DNA from 3 places in the Lentibacillus juripiscarius genome. Region 2 is predicted to be linked to each of the others. Evidence: riboswitches for the same ligand, from Rfam matches in the RefSeq annotation. Region 2 holds a riboswitch; each other region holds the start of a gene.
The links. A riboswitch is a leader RNA that binds a small molecule or an ion and turns the genes downstream of it on or off. The one in region 2 is predicted to bind S-adenosylmethionine.

Region 1 (3,285 bases), on a different contig from region 2:
TCGGTTAGTGATGTGTCATCGTAATCAGGATCGCGTGTCTCATCATTAAGGACGACGTTTTCCAATACGCAACCAAACCGGATAGCATTGAAAATCTGTGGTTCTTTTTTCTCTGACAAATTAATGCATTTCGCATAGCAACCACCTTCGATATTAAACACGCCATTCGGGCTCCAGCCATGCTCATCATCGCCAATCAGACGCCGGTACGGATCAGCAGAAAGGGTCGTCTTACCTGTTCCAGACAGTCCGAAAAACAGGGCCACATCCCCCTCGCGTCCGACGTTGGCTGAACAGTGCATCGATAATACATCACGTTTTGGCAGCATGTAGTTCATGACAGAAAAGATGGATTTTTTAATTTCTCCCGCATATTCTGTTCCGCCAATCAGCACAATTCGTTTGTCGAACGAAATCAGAATAAACGTTTCAGAGCTAGTGCCGTCAACTTCCGGGTCTGCCTTGAACGTCGGGGCAGATATCACGGTAAATTCCGGCTGATGCTCTGCTAATTCGTTTTCGGTTGGCGTGATGAACAGCTGACGAGCAAACAGATTATGCCATGCATATTCATTAATCACCTGGATAGGAAGCCGGAAATTTTCGTCTGCTCCAGCAAATCCTTGAAAATGGAACAATTCATTTCTATCATGTAAATAGGCCGTCACTTTTTCCAGCAGATGATCAAAGGTGGCCTCATCGATAGACTGGTTGACATCCCCCCAGTCAACATCTTCACTAGTACCGTCACGAACAATATATTTATCTTTCGGGGATCGCCCTGTATACTCACCTGTATGGGCACTGACAGCTCCCGTTGCACTTAGAACGCCTTCAGAGCGTGACAAAACTTTTTCGACCAGCCGCGGTACAGTCAGGTTTGACTGCAAATGAGGGTGTGTCAGTAAATCCCTGGTCAGCAATGTATCTTCTTTTGTTTTCATTTGTGATACCTACCTTTTACACATATTATTTAAACAAAAAACGTTTGATCACCTGAATCTGCTTATTAGTATAACACATTTGAAAAATTAGTCCACACTAATCTTGGAATTATTTATATGAAATTTTTATGTCAATGTTCCTCCCAAGTGCGAAATAAGTTGACATCGGAAAAGGAATTCGATACGATAAAATTCGAGCGGATACTCTCTTATTCAGAGCTGGTGGAGGGACAGACCCAATGAAGCCCGGCAACCGTCACGATGCGTGAAAAGGTGCTAATCTGAAGCAAGGATAAGTCCTTGAACAATAAGAGCGAAAGGCCTCATTCCTTTCCTCATGATGCAGGAAAGGTTTTTTTGTTTGTAAATGATAAGTGCGTGTTTAAAAGGAGAATAAACCAGACTTTTTAAACAGCCTCTATAACTGAAAAGATGGAGTTCCGTACCACAATCCAAGGGAGGACATGGCCATATGGCTATTAAACGTCGATTATTCACATCTGAATCGGTGACAGAAGGCCACCCGGATAAAATTTGTGATCAGATATCAGATGCCATATTAGATGAAATACTAAAAAAAGACCCCAATGCCCGGGTTGCATGTGAGACAACTGTTACTACAGGGCTCGTGTTGGTTTCCGGAGAAATTACAACGACAACGTACGTGGATATTCCTGCGCTTGTACGTCAGACGATCAAGGATATTGGCTATACACGGGCTAAATTTGGCTTTGATGCAGAAACATGTGCAGTACTCACAGCCATCGATGAGCAGTCACCGGATATTGCCGATGGCGTTGACAATGCACTGGAAGCTCGTCAGGGGAAAATGAGTGACGAGGAAATTGCCGCAATTGGTGCAGGAGACCAAGGTCTGATGTTTGGCTATGCCTGTGATGAGACAGAGGAATTAATGCCTTTGCCGATTTCATTGGCGCACAAGCTGGCAAAACGACTGGCAGATGTACGTGAGGAGAACATACTGGAATATTTGCGTCCTGACGGAAAAACCCAGGTAACTGTTGAATATGGTGAAGATGGTGAGCCAATTAGGATTGATACGATTGTTATTTCAACTCAGCATCATCAGGATGCTGCAGTAGAACAGATTGAATCGGATATGATTGAACATGTCATCCGACCAGTCGTGCCGGCCCATTTGCTGGATGAGGAGACCAATTATATTATTAACCCTACAGGACGCTTTGTTATTGGTGGTCCGCAGGGGGATGCAGGTCTAACCGGAAGAAAGATAATCGTTGACACTTATGGCGGCTATGCACGTCATGGCGGTGGAGCTTTCAGTGGAAAAGACTCGACGAAAGTGGACCGTTCAGCAGCGTATGCGGCACGATATGTTGCTAAAAACATTGTAGCTGCCGACCTGGCAAAAGCCTGCGAGGTGCAGCTGGCCTACGCAATTGGTGTGGCAGAACCAGTATCAATCTCGGTGAATACATTTGGTACTGGTGCTGTGGACGAAGATACCCTTGCAGATGCAATCCGGAAAGTATTTGATCTTCGTCCGGCAGGGATTATCCGTATGCTGGATTTGCGGAAGCCAATTTTTAAAAACACGGCTGCGTATGGCCATTTTGGTCGGACGGATGTTCTGTTTCCATGGGAAAAAACAGACAAAGTGGATGAACTCGGAGCACTGGTAAAAAACTGATGATAGATACGGGAAAGGTGCAGAAAATTGTCTGCATCTTTTTTGTGTACAAAACACCTGTAATTTCAACATATTTTTAATCGTTATAATTGCTTTTAATGTGGTATAATCTGAAGGATGCAACATGATGAAAGTGAGGCAAACAAAATGTGCGGTTTTATTGGAATACTACGCGGCAGACCCGCTGCACCAGATGAAGAACAGAAAACAGCTTTTAAACAGCAGAATAACCTTATGACACATAGAGGACCGGATGATGAAGGGTATTATCATGACGCATATGTATCATTCGGATTCAGACGCTTAAGCATTATCGACATTGATAGTGGTCAGCAGCCGTTGAGCTGTGATAGTGAAACAATTTGGCTTCTGTTCAATGGGGAAATTTATAATTATGTTGAATTGCGGGATGAGCTGGCCGCAGAAGGATACCAATTTGAAACAGAATCAGACACGGAGGTTATCGCCGCGTTATTTAAAAAATACAGGGAAAAGGCATTTGAGCATTTGCGCGGCATGTTTTCCATTCTTCTTTGGGACAAGGAACAGGAAACACTGTACGGTGCACGCGATCCATTCGGTATTAAGCCGCTGTTTTACCGGGAAACAGATGAAGGAACAGCTTTCGCATCTGAAAAGAAAAGTATCTCCCTTATGATGGAAAATGAA
Region 2 (3,285 bases):
CTGTCTGAAAGGCGTTAGCATCCAGTTCCCCTTCCGCTAATGCCAGATTTGGCTGAACATAATCAGAAAAGCGGACAATCTCAACATTTATTCCTTCTTTTTCAGCCTTTTTAGCAACAAAATCCCAGACCGTTGTATCCGAACCACTGATCCCAACTTTTACAGTTGATACTGCATCACTGGAACATGCACTGCTAACCGCTATTAAACTCATAAACAATAAAAACAAACCAATTTTTCTCATATTTCCTGCACCCCTTTGATATGTTCAGCTCTTAACGCCGTCTAACTTTTTTTGATAAAACATTCCCTGTCGTTTGCAATCCCTGCACCATGACAACCAGAATGGCTACGGTAATGACCATCACTGCCGTATCAAATCGCTGATAGCCATATGTGATCGCCAAATCACCAAGACCTCCCCCGCCAATGGCACCAGCCATAGCTGATGCACCAACTAACCCAATGGTTGCGATCGTTAATCCCAGTAAAAGTGAACTTAATGCTTCCGGTATCAAAAAACGAATAATGATTTGCCATGGTGTCGCTCCCATTGCTTGTGCCGCCTCCATCACACCCGGGTCAACCTCAAGCAGGGAGTTTTCAATTAACCGGGCAATGTATGGGCCTGAAAAAAGCACCATTGGCACAATTGCAGCTGCAGTACCAATTGATGTCCCGACAATCAAGCGTGTAAATGGAATAACAGCAACCATCAGGATAATGAAAGGTATGGAACGGAACACGTTTACGAACGCATTCAGCACCTTAAAGATTAGAGCATTTTCCCATAAATGCCCTTCACGGGTTACGACAAGCAAGATTCCTAACGGCAAACCAATTAGTATAGCAAACAATAATGAAAATACCACCATTGCAGCAGTTTCCCCCAATGCTGCAATAATTTGATTCCAATCAACCAGCATCTTCCAAAACCTCCTTAATCGTTACTTCTTGCTGATTAATATACATGAGTACCCTATTAATCTCTTTCGTTTCTCCCTGAAATTGAATAACCAAATTTCCAAATGGTATTCCCTGTAATTCAGTTATGTTGCCAAACAACACATTTACTTCCACATTAAAATGCTTCGCTATTTGTGAAAGCAGCGGATCCCCGGTAGCTTCACCAAAAAACACAACTCGGTAAATCTGGTTCGTTTCCCCTTGAGAACGGATTAATTGATGGACAGATTCCGGTATTTCATCATGCATGACCGTGCTGACAAAATTGTAGGCAACGGCTGTCTTTGGCCGAGCAAACACTTCAAAAACAGAACCGGATTCCACTACTTCACCCTGATCAAGAACGGCGACCTTATCACAAATCTCGCGAATAACTCCCATCTCATGCGTAATAATCAAAATGGTAATGTTATATTCCTGATTAATCTTTTTCAGCAGATTTAAAATCGAATTAGTTGTCTGCGGATCAAGTGCCGATGTTGCTTCATCACACAGCAGGACTGATGGCTGCGTTGCTAAGGCCCGTGCAATGCCTACCCGCTGTTTCTGTCCTCCTGATAATTGGTCCGGATAGTTATCTGCTTTGTCACGCAGCCCAACGAAATCCAGCAATTCCTCGACCCGCTTCTTCACCTCTTCTTTTGGTTTTTTCATAAGCAATAATGGCATTGCCACATTGGTGAAAACTGTTTTAGAATCTAGCAGGTTGAAATGCTGGAAAATCATACCGATATCTCGTTTTGCTTCTCTTAATTCCTTAGGGGAAAGGCGAAGCAAATCCTGATTATTAACAGTAATCGTTCCATGGGTTGGCCGCTCAAGCAGATTGACACAGCGGATCAATGAACTTTTCCCAGCGCCGCTGAAGCCAATAACACCATATATTTCACCTTTCTCAATCTGTAAATTCACATCATCCAAGGCCTTAACTTCCTTTTCTCCACCTTGATAAATTTTTGTGACATTCTCTAATGTAATCAATGATTCCCCTCCTTAAAGTAAAAAAATACCTCTTTCTGATAGATAGGAAGAGGCATTTTTTGTATTATCCTCTTCTTATCTTTCAAGTCTGTTGCTTGCTGGATTTGGCACAGTACTAAAAAAGTCCGCTGCCGAGGCTTCCAAGGGCCAGTCCCTCCACCTCTCTGGATAAGAAGTTCGTTCTTATTTAGTTTTGGAAATGAAAAAATCTCTTCTTATGGTCAAAATAAAAAGAGATTTGCAAACAGATCCGCTCTCTCTTCTTATTTTCCAAGCAAATGCTTGTTGGATTTGGCACAGTACTTAAATAAGTCCGCTGCCGAGGTTTCCAAGGGCCAATTCCCTCCACCTCTCTAAATAAGAAGTTTGATTATTTAATTTAAAATAAAGCTTACTATCATTTAGATTATTTGTCAATACATTTTAAAAATAAATCTGATCCAGTTACTTGACTATTTGATGACTTCCTTTCCGCCCATATACGGCCGGAGTACTTTCGGGACGACAACAGAGCCATCCTCGCGCTGGTAATTTTCCAGAATAGCAGCGAGGGTTCGGCCCACTGCAAGGCCTGAGCCATTTAATGTATGCACATATTCTGGTTTTCCCTTTTCTTCACGGCGAAAACGAATGCCAGCGCGCCTTGCTTGGAAATCCTCAAAATTGGAGCAGGACGAAATTTCGCGGTATGTGTTCTGGCTTGGGATCCATACTTCAATATCGTATTTTTTAGCAGCAGTAAAGCCTAAGTCGCCCGTGCACATGCTCATCACACGATACGGCAGGTTCAGCTGCTGCAGCACTTTCTCGGCATGTCCGGTCAGCACTTCTAATGTGTCATATGAATCTTCCGGTTTGGTGAAATGAACCAGTTCCACTTTGTTAAACTGGTGCTGGCGAATAAGCCCGCGTGTATCCCGTCCAGCAGAGCCTGCTTCAGAGCGGAAGTTAGCACTGTATGCCACATATTTTCTTGGAAGGTCGTCCACACTTAGAATCTCATCCCGGTGATAGTTCGTCACTGGCACCTCAGCCGTTGGAATCAGGAAATAGTCCCAATCAGCCAGTTTAAATACATCCTCGGCGAATTTAGGCAGCTGTCCAGTTCCTGTCAGGCTTCCGCGATTGACAATCTGTGGCGGCATCATTTCCGTGTACCCATGTTCGTCTGCATGCAAGTCCATCATGAAGCTAATCAATGCTCGTTCCAGTCGGGTCCCAATTCCTTTATAGAATACAAAACGGCTTCCCGTAACTTTGGCAGCCCGTTCGAAATCCAGAATACCTAGGTTTGTGGCAATATCCCAGTGCGGTTGCTCGGTAAAATGAAATTCCGGC
Region 3 (3,285 bases), on a different contig from region 2:
TTGAAGCCGGGTGAATAATTAGTGATTTGGCATCACCAACATTGGCAACGTGTGACCAGAGTGTGATGTTGTCAATCAATTTTCTTCCGGCGTCACGTCCGCCTTTAATGCCAAATGTAATAATCGAGCCATATCCATTCTGCAAATATTTTTTGGCCATTTCATGGGACGGATGGTCTTTCAAGCCAGGGTAATTGACCCATTCCACGGCTGGATGCGCCTGCAAGTAAGCAGCAACTTTTTCCGCATTTTGGTTATGACGTTCGATGCGCAGATGGAGCGTCTCCAATCCCTGAAGCAGCAGAAAGGCATTTTGCGGACTTAAGCAGGCACCGATGTCACGCAGCATCTGGACTCTTAATTTCGTCGCAAATGCAGCTGGTTCAACGTCGACATACCGCAGGCCATGATAGCTCTCATCCGGTTCAGTTAATCCCGGGAATTTGCCATTGGCCCAGTTGAATCGTCCGCCGTCAACAACAACACCGGCGATGGCTGTTCCGTGACCGCCAATCCATTTTGTTGCAGAGTGGACGACAATGTCAGCGCCCCATGTGAGCGGTTTGGTGACATATGGTGTTGCAAATGTATTATCAATAATCAGTGGAATACCGTGGTCATGGGCGATACTGCCAATTGTCTCGATGTCGAGCACATTCAGACTCGGGTTCGTGATGATTTCGCCAAAAATAGCTTTCGTTTTGTCAGTGATGGCATTTTGGATTTCATCCGGGTCCGTTCCATCGACAAAAATAACATCGATCCCGTATTTTGGCAGCGTGTTCGCGAAAAGGTTGTACGTGCCGCCATACAGATTGCTGTCGGCAATGATCTCATCACCGCTGCCTGCGATATTCAGAATCGAAAGCGTAATGGCCGCCATGCCGGAAGAGGTAGCCACTGCAGCTGATCCGTCTTCCAGAAGTGCTATCCGCTGTTCGAATGCGTCAATCGTCGGGTTGCCGATACGAGTGTAAATGTTTCCCGGTTCCGCTAATCCGAACAGATTTTGCGCGTGCTCGGAGTCCCTGAATACATAGGATGTCGTCTGATAGATTGGCACCGCCCGTGACCCTGTTGCCGGATCCGGCTCCTGCCCGCCATGCAGAAATTGTGTTTCCTGATTGTGCAGATGAAAGTTTGTCATAAAAAATTCCTCCTTTTGGGTTACGTACTTTATTTTTGAACCTGTTCCATTTCGTCTGGAGGAAGAGGAGAAATGAAAAAGCCCCCTTCCATAAGAGAAGAGGGCTTTGTGTTTGAAACCGTCCTCCTCTTATCTTCCAGATCTCTACTGACCTGTAGGATTTAGCACCTTGCAAGACAAATCTTGCCGGTTGCCGGGCTTCGCAGGGCCTATCCCTCCACCGCTCTTGATAAGAGATGAAATTGTATTAATTTAATGAACATTATATACATGTGTTCATCTGAAAGTCAACAGGAAAATTGAAAAAAGTTAATTTCCTGCCTGACGCCGCACTGGCCTGCGATAGGTTGCACCCATATACAGGATCAAAGCAATCCAAATGAGCACAAATGATAACAAGTGTGCTGTGGAGAACGTTTCCCTGTACACAAACACACCGAGGATAAGCATGATGGTCGGAGCAATATACTGCAAAAAGCCAATCATCGATAATGGAATCTCTTTTGCTCCGAACGCAAACAGAAGCAAGGGCACAGCTGTTGCCACACCCGCACCAATCAGCAAAAGCCCTGTACCGGAAAACATAACAGCGCCCGATAGAGACTCCCCACTGAATAGAAACAGATACAATAGCGCCAGCGGAGTAACGATGATCGTTTCAACCGTCAGCCCGAACATGGCGCTGATATCCACCGTTTTTTTCAGCAGCCCGTATAAAGCAAACGTCAATGCCAACAGAATGGAGACCCATGGAAATACCCCGAAACTGACAGTCAGGTTAATGACGCCGATTGCGGCCAAAATGAATGAAAAAATTTGCCGCCGTGTCAGTGTTTCCTTGAGCACGACCATTCCCAGCAGGATACTGACAAGCGGGTTAATGTAATAACCGAGACTGGCCTGAATGACGTGATCATTATTCACCGCCCAGATGTAGGTGAGCCAGTTCATACTGATAACGACCGATGCCAGCGAGATACCGATCAGTTTCTTTTTATCTCTCAGAATGACTTTACATTCATGGATGAACGGCCTCCATTTCCTTACAGATAATACAACAATAATCATAAAGACAAATGACCAAATGATACGATGAGCAAGTATTTCACCGGCCGAAACCGCATCCAGCAGTTTCCAATAAATCGGCAAAAATCCCCACAAAATATACGCACCTGTCGCATACAAAATGCCTATTTTGTTTGCCTGGTTCATCTCGGGAACCCCCTTTATTCAAATGATTAAAACTTAATGAGTGCAGCGCTGATGAGCTGTCTTTTTTGCGCAGCAAACAGGCTGTCGTGTGTTTGTAAATAAGCCAATTTTAGAATCTATTTTGAAAAAAGGCAATTATGATGCACTGCAATGGGAGCATATTTTTGTGGAATGGTTCCTGGCACTTTTTTTGCGGCATAGTGAAAGATACTTGCGCTAATGGGATGATAGCTTTGCTTTAAGGTTGATACTTACAAACTGGTTAATACTTGCGGGCGACCGGTTGATATTTCCCGCATTCGGGTTGATTCTTCCGTAAACTAGTTGATACTTGCGGGTGACCGGTCGATATCCTGCGCGAACCGGTTGATATATCCCGCATTCCGGTTGATTCTCTCGTAAACGGGTCGATACTTGCGGGCGACCGGTCGATATCTCATGCGCACCGGTTGATATCTCCCGCATTCCGGTTGATTCTCTCGTAAACGGGTTGATTCTCGGCAGCAACCGGTCGATATTCCGCGCAAACCGGTTGATATCTCCCGCATTCCGGTTGATTCTTCCGTGAACGGGTTGATACTTGCGGGCGACCGGTTGATATCCTGCGCGAACCGGTTGATATCTCCCGCATTCGGGTTGATAATCTCCGCAAATAGGTCGATACCCCCACGAATAAATGGATAACCCTGCTATCGGACACCCTCCCAATTCAAACAGTATCTTTTTCATCACCCTCAGTAGAAAAAACGCTTTCAAATTACTGGCAAATGGAATATGATAATAGTATAGAAGGTTGTTAGTTTTCAGATTTCAAACAGGGAGGTATTTTGGCGATGGCGAATAACGATAAGTATTTTGAAACGTCTGTTATCCATGATGGCTATAATCCGGACTATATGCTGGGGAGTCTCTCAAGTCCTTTGTTC

Region 1: linked by a shared signal. The riboswitch ahead of metK (methionine adenosyltransferase) and the one ahead of ACFSUO_RS10395 (methionine ABC transporter ATP-binding protein) in region 2 are both predicted to bind S-adenosylmethionine.
Region 3: linked by a shared signal. The riboswitch ahead of ACFSUO_RS15995 (PLP-dependent aspartate aminotransferase family protein) and the one ahead of ACFSUO_RS10395 (methionine ABC transporter ATP-binding protein) in region 2 are both predicted to bind S-adenosylmethionine.

What each region holds. Positions count from the first base shown of each region.
Region 1 covers NZ_JBHUNA010000013.1:57,485-60,769, forward strand. The annotation lists gene pckA (phosphoenolpyruvate carboxykinase (ATP)) at 1-944, opposite strand, end outside; SAM riboswitch class I at 1,151-1,258, shown strand; gene metK (methionine adenosyltransferase) at 1,417-2,616, shown strand; gene asnB (asparagine synthase (glutamine-hydrolyzing)) at 2,764-3,285, shown strand, end outside.
Region 2 covers NZ_JBHUNA010000021.1:120,390-123,674, reverse strand. The annotation lists gene ACFSUO_RS10405 (MetQ/NlpA family ABC transporter substrate-binding protein) at 1-244, opposite strand, end outside; gene ACFSUO_RS10400 (methionine ABC transporter permease) at 276-926, opposite strand; gene ACFSUO_RS10395 (methionine ABC transporter ATP-binding protein) at 916-1,947, opposite strand; SAM riboswitch class I at 2,020-2,122, opposite strand; SAM riboswitch class I at 2,208-2,311, opposite strand; gene serS (serine--tRNA ligase) at 2,400-3,285, opposite strand, start outside.
Region 3 covers NZ_JBHUNA010000042.1:4,204-7,488, reverse strand. The annotation lists gene ACFSUO_RS15995 (PLP-dependent aspartate aminotransferase family protein) at 1-1,147, opposite strand, end outside; SAM riboswitch class I at 1,274-1,383, opposite strand; gene rarD (EamA family transporter RarD) at 1,457-2,359, opposite strand; gene ACFSUO_RS15985 (hypothetical protein) at 2,576-3,088, opposite strand; gene megL (methionine gamma-lyase) at 3,193-3,285, shown strand, end outside.